Regions from separate parts of the Tumebacillus amylolyticus genome, predicted to be linked through region 1. Evidence: a T-box and tRNA genes for the amino acid it is inferred to sense, from the RefSeq annotation. Region 1 holds a T-box; the other holds one or more tRNA genes.
The links. A T-box is a leader RNA that pairs with one kind of tRNA and senses whether it is charged. The one in region 1 lies ahead of JJB07_RS10470 (valine--tRNA ligase), so its partner is inferred to be a tRNA-Val.
Positions count from the first base shown of each region.

Region 2: it encodes a tRNA-Val, which carries the amino acid that the T-box ahead of JJB07_RS10470 (valine--tRNA ligase) is inferred to sense. The anticodon was not compared.

Region 1 covers NZ_JAEQNB010000003.1:64,429-71,792, forward strand. Annotated here, with positions in the region: gene JJB07_RS10460 (GspE/PulE family protein) at 1-676, opposite strand, end outside; gene JJB07_RS10465 (bifunctional folylpolyglutamate synthase/dihydrofolate synthase) at 895-2,328, opposite strand; gene JJB07_RS10470 (valine--tRNA ligase) at 2,328-4,991, opposite strand; T-box leader at 5,049-5,297, opposite strand; gene JJB07_RS10475 (cysteine hydrolase family protein) at 5,373-5,903, opposite strand; gene JJB07_RS10480 (hypothetical protein) at 6,122-6,643, opposite strand; gene JJB07_RS10485 (ABC transporter ATP-binding protein) at 6,628-7,317, opposite strand; gene JJB07_RS10490 (ABC transporter permease) at 7,338-7,364, opposite strand, start outside.
Region 2 covers NZ_JAEQNB010000001.1:1,411,108-1,418,471, reverse strand. Annotated here, with positions in the region: gene JJB07_RS24485 (FDLD family class I lanthipeptide) at 387-500, opposite strand; tRNA gene JJB07_RS06690 (tRNA-Val) at 735-810, opposite strand; tRNA gene JJB07_RS06685 (tRNA-Val) at 815-890, opposite strand; tRNA gene JJB07_RS06680 (tRNA-Val) at 894-969, opposite strand; gene JJB07_RS06675 (S53 family peptidase) at 1,121-2,800, opposite strand; gene JJB07_RS06670 (carboxypeptidase-like regulatory domain-containing protein) at 3,043-4,428, opposite strand; tRNA gene JJB07_RS06665 (tRNA-Val) at 4,589-4,664, opposite strand; tRNA gene JJB07_RS06660 (tRNA-Cys) at 4,674-4,747, opposite strand; tRNA gene JJB07_RS06655 (tRNA-Val) at 4,756-4,831, opposite strand; tRNA gene JJB07_RS06650 (tRNA-Cys) at 4,840-4,913, opposite strand; tRNA gene JJB07_RS06645 (tRNA-Gly) at 4,919-4,993, opposite strand; tRNA gene JJB07_RS06640 (tRNA-Phe) at 5,023-5,098, opposite strand; tRNA gene JJB07_RS06635 (tRNA-Asp) at 5,107-5,183, opposite strand; tRNA gene JJB07_RS06630 (tRNA-Ala) at 5,221-5,295, opposite strand; gene speD (adenosylmethionine decarboxylase) at 5,422-5,826, opposite strand; gene JJB07_RS06620 (OLD family protein) at 5,856-6,545, opposite strand; gene JJB07_RS06615 (hypothetical protein) at 6,524-6,775, opposite strand; gene JJB07_RS06610 (AAA family ATPase) at 6,772-7,364, opposite strand, start outside.

The sequences.
Region 1 (7,364 bases):
CGGTGATCACACCGTGCATGTGCTTCGGCAAGGAGCGCTCGGTCCGCAAAACACCGTCCACCCGATACCGAACGCGAATCGTATCCGCCTGCGGGTCGATGTGAATATCGGACGCGCGCTGTTGAACGGCCTGCTGAATAATCTGGTTGACCATCCGCACGACCGGCGAATCCTCGTCGATGATCTCGCGGTCCACATCGAGATCGACTTGCGGCTGCATGGTCTGCATCACTTCTTCGACGGAGCCCTGCATGCCGTAGTACCGAGAGATCGCCCGCATGATTTCGTCTTTGGATGCGATGGCAGGTTCGATCACGAAGCCTGTGCTCATCCGCAAATCGTCGATGGCGTAGTAGTCGAGCGGGTCCACCATCGCGACCATCAGTTTGTTGCCGTCCTTCTTGAGCGGCAATACGCGGTACATGTTCGCGAGGCGCTCCGGGATGATCCCGAGCAAGCTCTGGTCCACTTTGTACCGGTGCAGTTGGACGTGCGGGATACCCAGCTGGAATTCTAAAGCTTCAATTAATTGTTGCTCCGTGAGTAGACCCATGTTGAGGAAGACGTCGCCCAGTTTCTCCTTGCCGGTTTTCTGGATGTTCAACGCCTCTTGCAATTGTTGCTCTGTAATCAATCCGGCGTCGATCAACAAGTCACCGATGCGTTTGCGGATCATACCTGCGCCTCCTTCGCTCACCTTAGGTCATTCGTCCTAGTTGTATGGAGACGTATTTCGACATTTTATGAACCATTCCTGCATCGGGAATTAAAAAATCGAACTGGAAAACAATGTAGACTTATCATTGCAGGATATGTGTTTGAATTTACTGTTAGCTGACAGAAAAAAGAACCCGCCACTGATTCACAGTGCGGGTTCTCTTGGTGTGTGTTGACTTACAACAAATGTTGACGCACTTCGGAGATCGTGTACAGCGACCCCGTGTAGAGGATGGCATCAGCCTGTCCCTCGGACGTCAATTCACGAGCGCGATCCAACGAATTCGGGATGGAGTCGCAGACTTCGCAGGGCAAGTTTGGCGCAATCTCGCGAACGACGCGTGCCACATCTTCGGGATTCGCCGCGCGCGGCACGTCTGCTCGGGTAACGAGAACGTGCGTGGCGTGTGCGAGGACGGGTGCCAACACCTCAGGAATGGCTTTGTCGGCGAGGATGCCGAACACGACCGTCAAGCGCCGATTCGGCAACAGCTCAGTGATCGTCTTCGCCAAGACCGCGGCACCCTCCGGATTGTGTGCGCCGTCGAGGATGGTCAGCGGATCGTGAGAGATCACTTCGAATCGACCCGCCCATCGCGTGCGCAGAAGCCCTCGGCGCAGTGCCTCCTCCGAAATGTTCCAGCCCATGGAGTTCAGCTGAACAACCGCCGCCACGGCGAGTGAAGCGTTCACTGCCTGATGAGGCCCAAGCAATCCAATTTGCAGTTCGGAAAAAGCGACGCTGCCCGTATCGGGCGCAGCGTCCACGGTCGCAGAACCGGTTTCCGCCCAGTCAAATGTCTGGCCTTCGAGCCCGAACACGCGGCGACCGTCCGTGGAAAAGTCGCGACCCGCATGAAATGCCGGTGCGCTTTTTTCCCGCGCGGTGCGTAAGATGACAGAGAGTGCCGGTTCATCCGCCGTCGTCAAAACGGGGACCCCTTGCTTGATAATCCCCGCCTTCTCCGCCGCGATCTGTTCCAGCGTCTCACCGAGTATCGCTTGGTGATCGCGTCCGACGTTGGTGATGAGAGACAGAATCGGCGTTACGACATTGGTTGAATCCAATCGTCCGCCAAGCCCGGTCTCCCACACCACAGCGTCGACTCCTGCTCGCGAATAGTGCAAGATCGAAAGCGCCGTCACCACTTCAAACTCCGTCGGTCTTCCATGTACCGTTTCCGAGACAGACTCGACCGCAGGGCGCAGGAGGTTGACCATCTCGATCAGTTCCTCGTCGGTGATGTTCAAGCCCCCGACCGACATCCGGTCGTGAAACGATGTCAGGTACGGCGACGTAAACAGCCCGACCCGGTATCCGGCCTCTTCCAAGATCGAGGCCAGATACGCACAGGTCGAACCTTTGCCGTTTGTACCGGCCACGTGCAGGAATTTCATGTTACGGTGCGGGTTGCCCAGGTGTTCGAGCATCGCGTCCATGCGCTCAAGCCCCGGCTTGATCCCCTTGCGTCCGTCGAAACGGTCAAATCCGTGAATCCACTTCAAGATCGAGGAGACGCTCTCCCGATCTTGAAACGCTGGAGAAGGTTGAGGCGCTTGAGGCAGTTGTGAAGCCGATGTAGTTTTGAGCTTTGAATTGCCGGCGTTCATTAGCCGCGCAGCTCCGCGATACGAGCATTGACCTTCTCACGCTTCTCCGCATAGTCGGTGAGTTTTGCTTTCTCGGCATCGATGACTTCAGCCGGAGCTTTGGCTACGAAGCCTTGGTTGTTGAGTTTCTTCTCGATGCGCTCGACTTCGCCGTCCAACTTCTTGGACTCTTTTTCCAGACGAGAAATCTCAGCGTCGATGTCGATGAGACCTTGGAGCGGCAGGAACAGCTCAGCCCCCGTCACTACGTTGGAGACTGCTTTCTCCGGCGCGGTGAGGTCTGTGCCGATCGTCAGGCTTTCCGGGTTGCAGAAGCGAACGAGGTAGGACTCGCCGCGCTTGAGAATTTCTTCGGTGGCTGCGTCCTTCGCTTTGATCAGCAACGTGATTTTGCGGGACATCGGAACGTTCAACTCGGCGCGGGTGTTGCGGATCGAACGAATGATATCAATGAAGAGAGACATTTCGCGCTCAGAAGTAGAGTCTGCGAGTTGCTCGGTGAATTCCGGGTACTTCGCGGTCATGATCGACGTGCCCGCTTGCGTGGACGGCAGGTGCTGCCAGATCTCTTCGGTCAGGAACGGCATGAACGGATGCAGGAGGCGCAGCGCTTGGTCGAGGACGTAGACGAGAACGTTTTTCGTGGTGTTCTTCGCCGCTTCGTCTTCGCCGTTGAGCGGCATTTTTGCCAACTCGATGTACCAGTCGCAGTATTCGTTCCAGAGGAACTCATACAGCGCAGTGCCGGCGCCGCCGATGTCGTAGTTGTTGTCCATGCGCTCATTTACTTCGCGAGCCGTCTCGTTCAGGCGGTGCAGAATCCATTTTTCAGCGATGCCGAGTTTGGAGTTCTCGTTGATGCCTTCGTAGGTGAACGACTCGTCGAGGTTCATCATCACGAAGCGCGATGCGTTCCAGATCTTGTTCGCGAAATTGCGGCCCATCTCGACGCGCTCCCAGTTGAAACGCATGTCGTTGCCCGGCGACAGACCGGTCAAGAGCATGAAGCGCATCGCGTCGGTGCCGTACTTCTCGATAACTTCGAGCGGATCGATCCCGTTGCCAAGCGACTTGGACATCTTGCGCCCTTCCGGATCACGGATCAGACCGTGGATGAGCACGTCGGTGAACGGTTTCTCTTCGGTGAACTCCAGCGCGGTGAAGATCATGCGCGCCACCCAGAAGAAGATGATGTCATACGCCGTAACCAGTACATCGGTCGGGTAGTAGCGCTTGAGGTCTTCGGTTTGTTCCGGCCAACCCATCGTGGAGAACGGCCAGAGACCGGAGGAGAACCAAGTGTCGAGAACGTCTTCGTCTTGCTTGAGGTTGTGCGAGCCGCACTTCGGGCAAGCGGTGACTTCGTCCATCGAAACGACGGTCTCGCCGCATTCGCAATACCAAGCCGGGATGCGGTGACCCCACCAGAGTTGGCGAGAGATACACCAGTCGCGGATGTTTTCGATCCAGTGCAGGTAGGTGCGTTCGAAACGCTCCGGCACGAAGTTGACGGCCGTTTTTTCGTCCTTTTGTGCTTGAATCGCAGCATCTGCGAGCGGTTGCATTTTGACGAACCATTGGGTGGAGAGGTACGGTTCAACCACGGCGCCGGAACGCTCGGAGTGCCCGACGGAGTGCAGGTGTTCTTCAATTTTGATCAGGACGCCCATGTCTTGGAGGTCTTTGACGATTTTTTTACGAGCATCTGCACGGTCGAGGCCTTGGTACGGGCCGGCGTTTTCGTTCAGGGTGCCGGATTCGTCCATGACGTTGATCTGCGGCAGGTCATGACGGAGACCGACTTCGAAGTCGTTCGGGTCGTGTGCCGGAGTAATTTTGACAACGCCGGAGCCGAATTCTTTGTCTACATATTCGTCGGCGATGATCGGAATTTCGCGGTTCATGATCGGGAGGAGCAGGGTCTTGCCGATCATGTGTTGATAGCGCTCGTCTTCCGGGTGAACGGCGACGGCGGTATCGCCGAGCATCGTTTCCGGACGGGTGGTGGCGACGGTGATGTGGCCGCTTCCGTCCGTGAGCGGGTATTGCAGGTGGTAGAGAGCCCCTTGTACATCTTGGTAGATAACTTCGATATCAGAAAGCGCGGTGCGCTGTGCCGGGTCCCAGTTAATGATGCGGTTGCCGCGGTAGATCAGGCCTTTTTCGTAGAGTTTGACGAAAACGGTGCGAACCGCTTTGGAGAGACCTTCGTCGAGGGTGAAGCGCTCGCGGGAGTAGTCGACGGAGATGCCGAGTTTCGACCATTGCTTGTGGATGGTGTCGGCGTATTCGTCCTTCCATTCCCAGACTTTTTCGAGGAACTTCTCGCGGCCGAGATCGTAGCGGGAGAGGCCTTGCTCGTCGCGCAGTTTTTTCTCAACTTTGGATTGGGTCGCGATGCCGGCATGGTCGGTCCCCGGCAGCCAGAGGGTGTCGAAGCCTTGCATGCGCTTGCGGCGAACGAGCGAGTCTTGGATGGACAAGTTCAGCGCGTGGCCCATGTGCAAGTTGCCGGTGACGTTCGGCGGCGGGATGACGATGGAGTACGTCGGCGCTTGCTTGTCTTCACTCGCTTTGAACAGGTTGTTCTCAAGCCACCAATCGTGGAGCTTGGTTTCTACTGCTTTGGGGTCGTAAATTTTCGGGATGTTTTTTTCTTCCATGTTGAAGACCTCCTCAAAATAAAAAAGTCCCTTCCGTCCTCGGACGCATGTAGCGTCAGCAAGGACGGAAGAGACGTGACTTCCGCGGTACCACCTTGGTTCGCCTCGTAGAAAAAGCAGAGGCGCACTCAAATGAAGATAACGGATTCACCGGTCACCCTTAGTGATCCCGCGCCACAAGCGGGGATGTTCAGGGCAACGACTCCGGGACGACGTTCAAGACATTTCACTTAGGCGGCCTCGCAGCGGGTCAACCACCCTCTCTGAAAGTTTCCAGTCTCTACTCTTTCCCATCACAGTCACATGTAGTTTGGCTTGATTTGATACATAGTATACACGAAACGGGTCGAGAGGTGCTACTGTTTTTTAACAGAATTTAGATCAAAATTGAATTTCGTCGGCAGGGACGACGAGGATGTACTGCTCTAGATTGTCCAAGCCGTGTAAATTGCAGTTGTGATGGGCGACAATTTGCTCGGCGGTGAGAACGGCGTTGTCCGTTGTGGAGTGCGCGTCCTTCACGAGCGTCACGCGATAGCCGAGCGTGGTTGCACGGCGGCAAGCGGAATCGATGCAGTATTCCGTTTTGAAGCCCATGATGATCAGGTGGTTCACGCCGAGTTCAGACAATTTTTGATGCAAATCCGTCATGTAAAAAGCGTCCGTGGCCTTTTTACGCACGGACGGTTCGCCGTCGATCGGTGCCACAGCGGGGTGGATCTCCCATTCCGGTGTGTTGATGGGGGCGACATCGTCGTCTTGGACGTAGAGAACGGGCAGTTGAGCGGTGCGTGCCTTCGTCAGCACAGATTGGATGCGCTCCAATGTGGCTTCCTTGCGATACATTTCTTTGGGTCCTTCTACTAATCCTACTTGCGCGTCAATTACGAGTACTGCGGTTTGGTTCGTCATGAACGAATCCCCTCTCTTGTTTTCGACTACGACAGGGGCATTCGGTTCCCGGTGAGCTGAATCAGAAACGAACGCCCTCATTCTTGGAGTTCAGGTTCTGTTGGTTGTACATCTCCACCACTTCCTTCCGCGCGATTTATCTGACTACTGTAGAGTACCATAGTACACACAAATAAAAAAGACCGTCTCAGCATCCTCCGGCCGCGACGGTCTTTCCTTTACTTTTTCTTTTTCTTCTTCGTGTTGCGGTATTTCTTGGTCGTTGCGTGCGCGACATACGGTTTGTCGACTTTGGAATGCTTGTCTTTGACCTGTGCCTTGGATTCGTTCGCTTTTTTCGCTGCGACTTTGGCGTCGAGCTCTCCGCGTTTTTTCTCTGTCCATTCATGGGTTTTGGTGAAAATGAACGTCCCGAATACGGAGATGATCACGACGAGCATCGGAAGTTGAACCAGCGCATTTTTCAACGCGGTCGTCCCTTCCGATGCACCGAGTTTTGCGTAGACGTAGATGAAATACACCACATACGAAATCAGCGCAGACAGCACCGACCCGATAATGCCGTGCGTAAAGCGGCGGTTCGTGACTTTCTGTACGATGAAGTAGATCGCGAACATCATCGCGACCGGCAGCGTCGACAGGAGCAAGTCCGGCGTGAAGAACATCGGGATAATCCCCGACACGACCCCCAGAACCCCTGCTACCGTCAAAATTCGTTTCCAATTCAATTCGTTGAACATCGATCAATCACTCCAGACTGTATCTTCACGGTGCGGTTCGCAAACCGCGTCAAACTGCGATCGTGCGTCACCATGACCACCGTCTTGCCCGCCGTTTGCAAGCGGCTGAACAAGCCCATCATCTCTTCCGCCGTCGTCTCGTCAAGCGCTCCGGTCGGCTCATCGGCGAGCACCAGAGGCGGGTCGCCGATCAAGGCGCGGGCCAGTGCCACACGCCGTTGCTCTCCTCCACTTAACGTGTACGAACGGTCTTCTCCCCGGTCTGCCAACCCAACTTGTGCCAAAAGCGAATCCGCCCGCGTGCGGTCGGACTTCGTGATCCTTCCTCGCAACATCTTGGGCAGCAAAACGTTCTCCCTGACATTCAACGTGTTCACGAGGCTTGGGAACTGAAACACAAACCCCACTCGCTCCGCCCGCAGTTGCGTCCGCTCCCGCTCGCGCAACTGCGTCACATCTTGACCGTCGAAAAAAACAGCCCCCTCCGACGGCTGGCTTAACAGCCCGACAATCGAGAGCAACGTTGATTTGCCGCTCCCCGACGGGCCCATGATCGCCACAAAATCCCCGCGCTCAATGCGCAGGTCGATCCCGGCGAGTGCTTGAATCTGCCGTTTTCGCTCCGAATACGGAACTTTCGCATCCCCGAGCGGTCCTTGATAGGATTTCGTCACACCGAGCAACTCGATCAGAACTACTCCCCCTCTCGGATCGCATCATA
Region 2 (7,364 bases), on a different contig from region 1:
ATACCGCACGTACTATATCGCCTTTTTTCGCATAATTCAGTTCACCAAGGACGAATTATGAAACTACCAGCAGTTCATCACGACCAACTTAATGATACTCTAGCTCATGCAGGCTTCTACCGGAAACAGTAGCAAGTTGAATACCTATCCCCGAAAATGCTCATAAAGTACCTTAACGTCTTCCGTCATCATTGCCCTTAACCCCACAAAAAAACGCCCCTCCCTCGCATGAAAGCGTAGGAGAGTCGGTTACTCCAAATCCATTTGGTGCTATCAACAGGATTCGAAGCTATGACTTCAACCTATTCTAGGTGGTGCTCAACCAACTGTGTTGAAGACGCAAAAAAAAGGGACTCGACGGAGTCCCTTTTTTCAAAATAACGCGTTTAAGGCCGGCAGCTGGCGATCGTGCAAAAACAGGACGACGTGTACCCGGAAAGATCTCCACCATCGCTTACATCGCTTACAGCGGACATTACTTGAACGTCGAGATCGAACATTTTTTCCACTGGAATAACCTCCTAAAGGATCATATTGTCCAAGGATGTATGTCTCAGTTGTTAGGTGAGGAATCATTGTCAGGGCCCTTCCAACAAAAACCTCCCCTAAAGTATAGCATAAATAGAATTTCATTGCGATAAATTGTGAGAAAACTGTGAATGGAACCGAAGGAGACCAAAAAAACGCCTCTCCCTCGCATGAAAGCGAAGGAGCGGCGTCTCTCCAAATCTATTTGGTGCTATCAACAGGACTCGAACCTGTGACCCCCACCATGTCAAGGTGGTGCTCTACCAACTGAGCTATGACAGCGTATTGGTGCGATCAACAGGACTCGAACCTGTGACCCCCACCATGTCAAGGTGGTGCTCTACCAACTGAGCTATGACCGCGTATGGTGCTATCAACAGGACTCGAACCTGTGACCCCCACCATGTCAAGGTGGTGCTCTACCAACTGAGCTATGACAGCGTTTCGTGAGTGATGAAATGTCGTGGTGACAGAATCTAATATACAGGATTTCTTACGCTTGTACAAGTGGTTTTCGGTAGAAAGTTTTGGTGAAGCATTTCTTCAGTAAAAAAGGAGCCTCCCGTGGGAAGCTCCTTTTTTCCATCACGCCTTACAGGCCGTTGATGTCGCGGATCAAGTTGTACACATCCGGGGTCCCGATGCCGGACGCCAGGTCGTAGCCTGCCGTTGCCGGGTAGTACAAGTTGGAACCGGAGGTGATGTCGTGGTACGCGTTGTACGCTTGCGTGGTGTTGAACATTTTGTAGAGGGTCGGGTTCGCTTGGCCGAGGTTTGCTTTGCCGCGAGCTGCTGCGTATTGGTTGTTCACAGCTGCGATGCCTGCCCAGAGCGGAGCTGCGCAAGACGTGCCGCCGTAAACGGTCCAAGAACCTGCGGAGTAGATCGAGTAGCCGGTGTTCGGATCTGCATCAGCCGAGACGTCCGGAACTTGACGGTAGCCCGTGCTGTAGGAGTTCTGCACGCCCGGGCCGGTTTGCCAGCTCGGCATCGTGTAGACTTTGGACAGACCGCCGCCGCCGCCGTATCTGCGGGTGGTGTTCGACCATACTTTTTCTGCACCGTAGTTGCCCGAAGTCAGCGTCAAGTTGGTGCCGCCAACGCCGGTTACGTACGGATCGTTCGCCGGGTTGTCAACGTCGAGCTTCTTGGTTCCGCAGTCGTACGCGCCATCGTCACCGGACGCTGCAAATACGGATTGGCCTTGCACCGCCATCTGCGAGAGGATGTTGTGCAGAGAGTTCATCGTCGCAGCGTTTGCAGACGATTCGCAGAGGCCCCACGAGATCGAGACGGTCTTCGAGGTGTTGTCGTTCGCGATTTTTTGGTACATGTCCAGTTCGCCTTGGTCGCTGTTCGGAGCTTCGTAGACGTAGACTTGTGCTTTCGGTGCGATCGCGTTGATCACTTCGATGTCGAGTTCCACTTCGCCTTGGCCGGAACCTGCAGCGCCGCTGTACCCATCGACGAGAACCGTTTGCGGAGCCGGAGACCCGAGACCGTATTGGTTGTAGTAAGTGGTGATGTTCGAGCCCACGTAGCCGTCGAATTCAACGAGTGCCACGTTTTGACCCGTGCCGTTGTACGTGCCTGCCAGCGGTGCCACATCATACGCGCTGCGCAGTTCGGTCGGGGTGTATCCACCGGACGGGCCGGAGCCGACATGCGGAGTTTGCAGATCCGGTTTGCCCGCGTTGTTGTGGTGCAGAGCTTCGTTGTTCAGGCCGGTGACGGAGTTGATCACGCCTGCCAATTCAGACGGAACAGACGGGGTGTTCGCGTTTGCAAAGTAGTTCTCGCCTTTGGCGTTGGTGTATTCATTGAGCGTGACACCGAATGCGATTTCCAGTTGTTGAACAGAGCCGGAGACGGTGACGGATTGGTTGTTTTTCGCAACGCCGGTCACGGTCAGGCCGTTGGATGTCGCGAAGTCGGTTACTTTTTGTACATCAGCAGCCGTCGGGCCGAATTTCGCTTGGAATTCGTCCGGCGTGAGGAATTTCTTGTAATTCGAGGACGTCGGGGTGTACAGGTCTGCAATATAGGCGTCGAGTTTGTCTGCGTTGCGCAGGTTCAGTGCGAGCGTGACGGAGACGACGTCGGTCGATTTTTTGTGAGCTTTCAAGGTGCCGTGGGATGCGGCAACAGCTTCATTGCCTTTGAGTTGAACGTGAGCGTTGCTCGAGACCGGGGCGGCCATGGATGCAGCCGGGAGCAATGCCATACTGAAAACCGCCAGCATGGTCGGGACAAGAACTTTGGTTTTTTTCATTTTGGTGATCCTCCCTTTATCTGTTTGGTGTAGAAAGTAAGTTACCTTTTAACAAAGTTCATCATCTGGTAACAACCCTAGTATACTCTATCACCAAAAATTCGGACAAGAATTAATTCATAAACTTGCATATTAATTAATTCCAAATATTAACATAAAAGTATGAAATGCCTATTTTTTATGTCGAATACAAAAAAACACCGTCCTCCACATGCTCGGGAAGGACGGTGTTTTTCTACAACTTAAAACGGGTGGTAGATCGAGTACGCATAGTGGTACAGCGTGGTGACGTACGTTTCATTGGAATTGGAGATCGGAGACCCGAGGCCCATCGGGATGATGTCGTAATAGTGCGTGCTGACCGGGCCGTACCAGGAGTAGTCTCCGACTGCCGGGTTCATGTTCGCGAGGTAGATCGAGAAGTTCCCGCTTGCATCCGTGACGCCGTTCGCACTTTGTTGTCCGAGGCGCTCGTTCACCAGCAGGGTAATCGGCATGCCGGCGATCGCTTGACCATCCGCATCTCGCATCGAACCGTTGACGGTCATCCAGTGCTGTACGCGCCATTTGTACATGCTGGGGCCGTTGTCATAGTTGACGTAGCCGGTAATATTCGGATCGGAGTCGATCGTGTTCAGACCGATTCTCGTCGTTTGACGGCTGACTTGCAGGTGGTAGTTGGCAGCCGGGTCAACCGTTCCCGTCGAGACGACGTGGAAGTAGTAGGTTGTGCCTTGGGAGAGAGCCAACTTGCCGGCCGTGTTCGCCGAGAGACCGCCCATCGACTGCAACGCACCGTTCGCATCGGTTGCAAACATATCGACGACGTAGTTCGAGCCTGTCGGAAGCTGGTCGAACGTCACTTTCGCGTATTCGGTGGTCGACGGGGTGTAACGAACCCAGTCTTGGTCAAATACGTTGTCGAGGTTGCCGAGCACGCTGAAATCGCTGGTTTTCGAACGCGCTTGCCAGAGGTTGTCGTCCGCTTCTGCAGCATCGTAGCCGTACGATTGCGCCACTTCAAACAGGTACGGGTTGTTGGCATCGACGCCTGACACTGAGTTCACGCAGAGGAAGTAGTAGCCCGGTTGCGCGACCATGGCGACTTGGTCGTCGGAGCCGGGGCCGTATGCGGAATATTGTTCATTTTCCAAAGCCCCTGTGGTGTCGTTCATGTGGAACAGATGCAGGTCGTAGTCGACGCCCACCATTTGCATCGCCGGGAGCAACGCGGTCAGTTTGCTTGCATCCGGAGCGTAGAAGTAGTACCAGTCCTGTTGGCCTGCTGTGGACATCGTGTTTTGGTACAGGGTGTTGAGGTCGAGGTAGATCGCGGTGCTCGGGTCGTGGTTGCCGTAGTCGGCAGCCGTGATGCCTTGCGTGGAGAGCGACGGTTTCTTCGCTTTGTCCTTGGGAAGTTTGGTTTTGAAGTGCGAGGGGTCTACCGATTGGAACCCGTTCACGTTGGCAGCTTTGCCCCCTTTGAGGGTGACGCCTGCGCCTGTTGCCTGGGTGATGTGTCCGTTCGCTTTCGGTTGCTTGCTTTCTGCAAACGCTGCTGACGGCAGGACGAACGCCGACGCGAGCAACAGAGCTGCGGCGGGTGTTAGCCATTTTTTCATATCCATTTCTTTTAACTCCTCTCATATCTAAACTATTATCATATAAAAAATTTACCAGATTTCTATGTAAAAGTAAATGTTAACCAGTGAAAAAAATACAGTTTTTTTGTACAAAAAAAAAACGCTCCCTCACTCGTTTGGAAACGAATGAAGGAGCGTTTGCGTTTGGTGCGATCAACAGGACTCGAACCTGTGACCCCCACCATGTCAAGGTGGTGCTCTACCAACTGAGCTATGACCGCAGAAGAAATTGGAGGTGACACCCGGATTTGAACCGGGGATCAAGGTTTTGCAGACCTACGCCTTACCACTTGGCTATGCCACCATCATAATTGGTGCGATCAACAGGACTCGAACCTGTGACCCCCACCATGTCAAGGTGGTGCTCTACCAACTGAGCTATGACCGCAAAGAAACTGGAGGTGGTAACCGGATTTGAACCGGTGATCAAGGTTTTGCAGACCTACGCCTTACCACTTGGCTATACCACCAGAAATGGAGCGGAAGACGGGATTCGAACCCGCGACCCTCGCCTTGGCAAGGCGATGCTCTACCCCTGAGCCACTTCCGCATACCGGTATTCACTTTTTGAAAAAACAATGGTGGCTCGGGACGGAGTCGAACCGCCGACACGTGGATTTTCAGTCCACTGCTCTACCAACTGAGCTACCGAGCCATTTGAAATGGCGGAGCTGACGGGATTCGAACCCGCGGTCTTCCGCGTGACAGGCGGACATGTTAGGCCACTACACCACAGCTCCAGATAAGGTTATGCAGGTGAAACGAAATTGGTGAAAATGGTGGAGAATAGGGGACTTGAACCCCTGACCCCTGCGCTGCCAGCGCAGTGCTCTACCACTGAGCTAATTCCCCACGTGGTTAAATCTCTCGTCGTTCAGCGTGTCATTCGCTGGCGACAGAAGTTATAATATCATGCTCCCCAGACAAAAGCAACACTTTTTCGCTGTAAAAAAAGAGAAACTCTCCGCAGAGAGTTTCTCACGACCGAACAGACTCTTCAGCCGGCGCTTCCACCGACTGTTCCTCTACTTTCAACTTGCCCATCCCCCGCGCAAACTGCACGGTTTCCTGCTTCTTGGCCCGCAGACCGCGCGCGATGTACTCGGACGCAACCTTCGGGTCGATTCGGTCCCCACAGGTGTACACGTCGATGCTTGCGTACTTGTGCTCGGGGAAACTGTGGATCGTCAAGTGCGACTCGGAGATCACGACGACCCCGCTCACACCCAGCGGCGTGAACTTGTGAAACACGACTTCGCGAACTTCGGCGCCCGACTCGATCGCCGCGTTGACCATGATCTTCTCGACTTGTTCGATGTCATTGAGGAGCGCCGGATCACAATCCCACAACTCCGCGATAACATGACGTCCCATCGTATCCAATGCGTCCACTCCTTTCGGGAGGGATCGGCTCAGGCCTGCTCCACTCCTTGAAAGACTCGTACATAGCTTTTCCCGGAACGCATCTCGACCATGTAACTACTATCTCCCGAACTTGCCAAATGCTGGTTGTGCGTAACCATAATGATCTGCCGTCCAAACGCCGTGGAGAGCTGTTTCAAAAACTCCGCCACCGGGCGGCTGTACTCTTCGGACACGTGCTTTCCCGGCTCGTCGAGGATCATCGGCCCGTCGAGCGCCGGTCGATTGGCTTGTAAAAGCGCCGCGCGCAACGAAAGCGAAATCACATCCACAACTCCGCCGCCGCGCGCATCTTGCGGGCGTGTCTCCACGGGAATTTCGCCGCCATACGTCGAGACGACGAGAAATTCGCCCTCCGCTCTCCCCCGCACTTCTTCAATCACGACACGAAACTCCAAGTCCGGATTGCCGAAGATAAACTGCAACGCATTGGACACCATCGTCTCAATCTGACGACGGGCTTGCTCACGGGCAAACGCCGAAGACTCCTGCAGGAGAATTTTGACCTGCTGGAGCTTGTCGATCTCGCCCCGCTTCTCCTGCAAGCGGTCCACGATCTGCGCCTGCTTGCGGAGAACGGCGTCCCGCTCGCCGAGGCGACGGTTGTAGCGGGCGCGCAGTTCGTTCATGGCAAAGTCCAGTTGGGTCAAATCGACACTCATCCCTTGATCAGATCCCACGGGATCATCCCTTCCACTTCATCGGCGAGTTGGGCGATTTCTTGTTCGAGCTTCTGAATTTCCGAGTCCAACGCATCCGGGTCAACGCCCTCTGCGCGAATTTGTTCGAGGATTTCCTCTTGTTGCTTGATCAGGTTGTCTTTGCGGACTTCCGCTTTGAAACGCATGTCTTTCGCTTTGGCGAGACCGTCCTTCAAGGTGGACAGTTTGGTATCCATGATGGTGCTCATTCCGGGATTCCTCCTCTGAATTCTTCTACAAGTCGTTCTGTCGTATGCTCATCAATCGGAGCGAAGCAAACCGGGCAGGAACCCGAATTCTTCAACTCCGCGCTGTATTCTGCGATCAAGTTCCGCAATTCTTCTGCGTTGTTGGCAAGGTAGACGTCCGCTTTTTGCAAGCGTTCCACGTTGTCCACGATCTGGGCCCGCAGCTCTTGCAGTCGTTTTTGTCGGCCGCTCAGCATCGCCAATTCTTCGAGTTTGAACTCGACACGCTCTGTGTGTTGAAGCGCCTGCAACACCCGTGTCATCGAGTGCAGGAGTTGGTCGACCTCGCGTTTTTTCCCGGCCAATTCGTTGAGAAAAAGCGCCTTCGTCCGCATCGCGGCGAGGCGTTCCACACGCTGTCCGACTTCCGGGACTTGTGCGGTTCTTTCGAGCACGAGGTTGACTTTGCCGAGCAGTTGCCCCGTCTCTCCGGTTTTGCGACGGAGGTCATGCAGACGATTCAGCCGTTGACCCGAGTGCTCGATGCGAGAGACGGACTGCTCCGCCTGAGCAAGCTGCGCGGTGCGGTCGAGAACTGCATCTACGCGAT